Regions from separate parts of the Arthrobacter sp. JUb119 genome, predicted to be linked through region 1. Evidence: riboswitches for the same ligand, from Rfam matches in the RefSeq annotation. Region 1 holds a riboswitch; the other holds the start of a gene.
The links. Region 1 has a riboswitch for glycine ahead of cycA (D-serine/D-alanine/glycine transporter). Riboswitches for the same ligand answer to the same signal wherever they lie in the genome.
Positions count from the first base shown of each region.

Region 1 (2,396 bases):
ATGGACAGGCCACGGAGCATGCGGGAGGTCGAGTAGATACCCGAGTTGGCGCTCGAAGCCGCCGAGGTAAGGACCACGAAGTTGATGATGCCAGCGGCGCCAGCCAGACCGGCCAGGGCGAACATGCCCACGAATGGCGATTGCGCAGCGGAGAACAGATCCCAGGGGGTCACGGCCATCAGGATGATCAGCGCGCCAACGTAGAAGAACAGGATGCGGACAGGAATCGAGTTGATTGCCTTGGGCAGGGTCTTTTCGGGGTCCTTGGTTTCCGCCGCGGTGGTGCCAACCAGCTCAATGCCAACGAAGGCGAAGACCGCGATCTGGAAACCGGCTACGAAGCCCATGAAGCCGGTCGGGAACATGCCGCCGTCGTTCCACAGGTTAGCGAAGGATGAAGAAGCACCGTTGTGCTCGAAACCGGTGATCACCATAACCAGGCCAACCACGATCAGTGCGCCGATGGCGACGATCTTGATCAGCGAGAACCAGAATTCGGTTTCGCCAAAAGCCTTCACTGTCGCCAGGTTCAGAACCAGCAGCAGTACGATACAGGCCAGTGCCGGGATCCATAGCGGCAAATCGCCCCACCAGAAGGCGACATAATGGGCGATGGCCACGACGTCGGCGATGCCGGTGACAACCCAGCAGAACCAGTAGGTCCAGCCGGTAAAGAATGCGGCCCAAGGGCCTAACAGGTCGCCGGCGAAGTCGGCGAAGCTCTTGTAGTTCAGGTTGCTCAACAGCAGTTCGCCCATGGCGCGCATGACGAAGAACAGCATGAAGCCAATGATCATGTAGACGAAGATGACCGACGGGCCGGCTACCGAGATGGTCTTGCCGGAGCCCATGAACAAGCCGGTGCCGATGGCGCCGCCAATGGCGATCAGCTGGATGTGACGATTGGAGAGCCCTCGTTCGAGTGCGGGGCCAGAACTGGTGGTACTCATGCTGATTGCCTTCCAGGAGTGTGGTGTGACGCCTCGAAGCGCTCCTGCCCCCAAGCCCTGAAGGCTTGGAGAGCAGCTGTTCGCTTTGAAGAACGCATCCGATTAGGAAGGATTCCAGCTGGGCATTGCGCGGCATGCTGCGCTCAGAGCAGTTGCTGCGAATGCCACGGGGAGTCCCTCGAAACTGGTGCGCTCGGTGCGGCACTGTTCTTGGTCCCTCCCCAATCTGTATTACAACCTGAGAGTTTTCACTTCCACCCGAATACTGGGTGAAGCTTGCTCCTTCGGTGAGCCCGGACGAACCTGGGCTGCTTTCCAGAGGTGCCTGTTCGTAGCGGTACAGGTGCCTGAGAGTTTCCCGGGGAGGAAATTGCTCCTACGGCGCCCGCCCATGGTGTGAGCGGATCTCTCCCGCCACGCATCAACGGCATATGTGGTGATTGCCATCACAGTATGCGCAGAAAAATGAACGTGGTGCAAGTCGCAATTTCACACTTCGGGCCCCGGATAACCGCTTGGCCACGCCAATCGTGGAAAGTGGCTGGCGAAATGGGGGATTCTCCGCTTCGTAATGATTCGGGAAGCAAGGGCATGGATGCGGCAAAGCGGGGCATCGGTTCAACCGATGCCCCGCGTGGGGAGGTACGGAGGGCTACTTCCCGAACCGTCGCAGCCGCAGCGAGTTCAGTACCACCAGCACCGAGCTGGCTGCCATGGCCGCTCCGGCGATCATCGGGTTCAGCAAGCCCAGGGCCGCAATCGGAATGCCGGCAGTGTTGTAGGCGAAAGCCCAGAACAGGTTCATCTTGATGGTGGACAGGGTTCGGGCCGACAGGTCGATGGCCTGCGTGACCTGATGCAGGTCGTTACCCATCAGGGTGATGTCCGCGGCTTCGATGGCCACATCGGTGCCCGAGCCCATGGCGATGCCGAGGTCGGCCTGCGCCAGTGCTGGCGCGTCATTCACGCCATCGCCCACCATGGCCACGACCTTGCCCTGCTCTTGCAATGAGGTGATCGCCTGGGCCTTGCCGGCAGGGAAGACCCCGGCGAATACGTCCTCGGCCTTGATGCCTACCTGGGCGGCAACCTCGGTAGCCACCGACTGGTTGTCGCCGGTCAGCAGCACCACGCGCAGGCCGCGCTCCTGGAGTTCGGCAATAGCTTTTGCGGAGCTGTCCTTGATCTTGTCCGCCACCGAGATCACTGCCTGGAACTGCTGGTCCACCGCGACCAGGATGGCGGTCGCGCCGGCCTGCTCGGCTTCCGCGAGCATGGCCTTGGCGGAGTCATCCAAGGACGCGCCCTGGGCTTCGAGCCAGCTGAAGCGGCCTACGGCAACGCGATGCCCGTTGACCGTGCCGACCACGCCGCCGCCCGGATCGGAATCGAAGTCGCTGGCTTCGGGCAGCGGGCCCAAGCCGGCTGCGGCCTTGGCGATGGCCT
Region 1 is NZ_JANUFE010000003.1:370,797-373,192, reverse strand. Features, by position in the region: gene cycA (D-serine/D-alanine/glycine transporter) at 1-950, opposite strand, end outside; glycine riboswitch at 1,167-1,275, opposite strand; glycine riboswitch at 1,276-1,374, opposite strand; gene M2368_RS10670 (heavy metal translocating P-type ATPase) at 1,603-2,396, opposite strand, start outside.

Region 2 (2,396 bases), on a different contig from region 1:
GAAGTGAAGAAGTTTGTGGCACTAGGTGACTCGTTCACCGAAGGCGTTGGCGATGTGGATCCGACCCGGCCCAACCAGGTCCGCGGCTGGGCGGACCGGGTTTCGGAAGTGCTCTGCGCCGAAGGCGAATGGGAATACGCCAACCTGGCGGTGCGCGGCAAGAAGATCGGGCAGGTGATCAACCAGCAGCTGGACCAGGCGCTCGCACTGGCCCCGGACCTGGTCACCATCTATGCCGGCGGCAATGACATCCTGCGCCCGAAGGCGGACCTGGATGCGCTGATGCGCGGCTATGAAGGCATGGTGAGCCGCTTTGCCGAAGCCGGAAGCGCGGTCGTGCTGTTCACCGGTTTCGACACCGTGGAATCACCGTTGTTCTCCAAGACCCGTCCGCGCACGGCCATTTACAACGAGAAGGTTCGCGAAATCGCGGACGAGTACGGTGCGGTGATCGCCGATTACTGGCGGTGGCGAGAATTCTCCGATCTGCGCTACTGGGCGGTGGATCGGCTGCACATGAACGAGCTGGGCCACACGCTGATGGCTTCGAAGGTCCTTGACGTGCTCGGCACCCATCGGATCACCGAGGGAAACTGGTCCTCCAGGATCCAGCAGCCGTCCCTGCCGGAACTGGCCGTGAACTCGCGCGGCGAAAAGCTGAAGCAGGAATTGGGCTGGGCCAGAGAGCATTTGGCTCCGTGGGTCAAGCGCCGGATCACCGGCACCTCGTCGGGTGATTCCTTGTCAGCGAAATATCCTGATTACATCCGTTTAACTGCCGACGCCAACTGAACGCATTTATGACTTTTCCGGACCCCGCTCCTGTTTGACCTTGGGGGCGGGGCAGGTAACATGGTGGTGTGCTGCAGGTCTCCGGCCGGCAGCGCGCGCCATAGACGGATGGCGGGAGAGTCCCGTTCACACCATGGACGGGCGCCGTAGGAGCAATTCCTCCCCAGGAAACTCTCAGGCACCCGTACCGCCATCATGAGGCAACTCTGGAAAGAAACCGGCCCGTTCCGGTTCACCGAAGGTGCAAGTGCCCGGCTTGGTTTGCTGGATGCGTAAAACTCTCAGGTTATGCAACAGGGATGGGGAGGTAAAAAGACCTTCCTTTGGCATGCGCCAAGACAGATCCCATGGAGATACCAGCACCATGACCATCACGCAGACTTCGGCACGAGCGAATACTGAATTCGTTTCACGCCATATCGGCCCACGTCCTTCCGACGTCACCACCATGCTTCAGACCCTGGGCTACGACAGCCTGGAAGAACTGATCGACACCGCCGTTCCGGCAGACATCCGCCAGGACTCCGCACTGGATATCCCAGACGCACTGAGCGAAACCGAAGCCCTAGCCCACCTGCGTGCGCTTGCCTCGAAGAACGTCATGAAGACCCAGATGATCGGCCAGGGCTTCTACGACACCATCACCCCAGCCGTGATCCGCCGCAACATCGTGGAAAACCCAGCCTGGTACACCGCTTACACCCCGTACCAGCCGGAAATCTCCCAGGGCCGCCTCGAAGCCCTGCTGAACTTCCAGACCATGGTCATGGACCTGACCGGCCTGCCCATCGCCAACGCGTCGCTGCTGGATGAATCCTCCGCCGCCGCCGAAGCCGTGCTGATGATGCGCCGCGCCAACAAGAAGAAGTCCAAGGGCAAGACCGTGCTGGACTCCAACATCTTCCCGCAGACCCTCAAGGTCGTGCAGGGCCGCGCTGACGCGCTGGGCTTCGAAGTCGAGATTGCCGACCTTTCCGCAGGCTTGCCAGAGGGCGAGATCTCCGGCATTGTCCTGCAGCAGCCTGGCAACGACGGCTCGATCGCGGACCACGCTTCGATCATCGCAGCCGCCAAGGAAGCCGGCGCCATGGTTACCGTGATTGCCGACCTGCTGGCCCTGACCATGATCACCCCTCCGGGCGAGCAGGGTGCCGATATCGCCGTGGGCAACACCCAGCGATTCGGCGTGCCGCTGTTCTTCGGCGGACCGCACGCTGCCTACATGGCCGTGGCCGATGGCCTGACCCGTTCCATGCCAGGACGCCTGGTGGGCGTTTCGGCCGATGACGCCGGAGTCCCTGCCTACCGCTTGGCCCTGCAGACCCGCGAGCAGCACATCCGCCGCGAAAAGGCCACCTCCAACATCTGCACCGCACAGGCCCTGCTGGCCATCTGCGCTTCGATGTACGCGGTCTACCACGGCCCAGCCGGCCTGAAGCAGATCGCCTCGCGCGCCAACAACCACGCCCGGGTGATCGCCAGCTCGCTGGTTTCCGGCGGCTACACCCTGGCATCGGATTCCTTCTTCGACACCGTTGTGGTGAACGTCGAGAACGCCGATGCCATCATTGCCAAGGCCATCGAAGCAGGCATCAACCTGCGCA
Region 2 is NZ_JANUFE010000007.1:35,246-37,641, forward strand. Features, by position in the region: gene M2368_RS16190 (SGNH/GDSL hydrolase family protein) at 16-792, shown strand; glycine riboswitch at 895-992, shown strand; gene gcvP (aminomethyl-transferring glycine dehydrogenase) at 1,157-2,396, shown strand, end outside.
Region 2: it holds a riboswitch for glycine, as region 1 does, so the genes downstream of both, gcvP (aminomethyl-transferring glycine dehydrogenase) here and cycA (D-serine/D-alanine/glycine transporter) in region 1, are expected to answer to the same signal.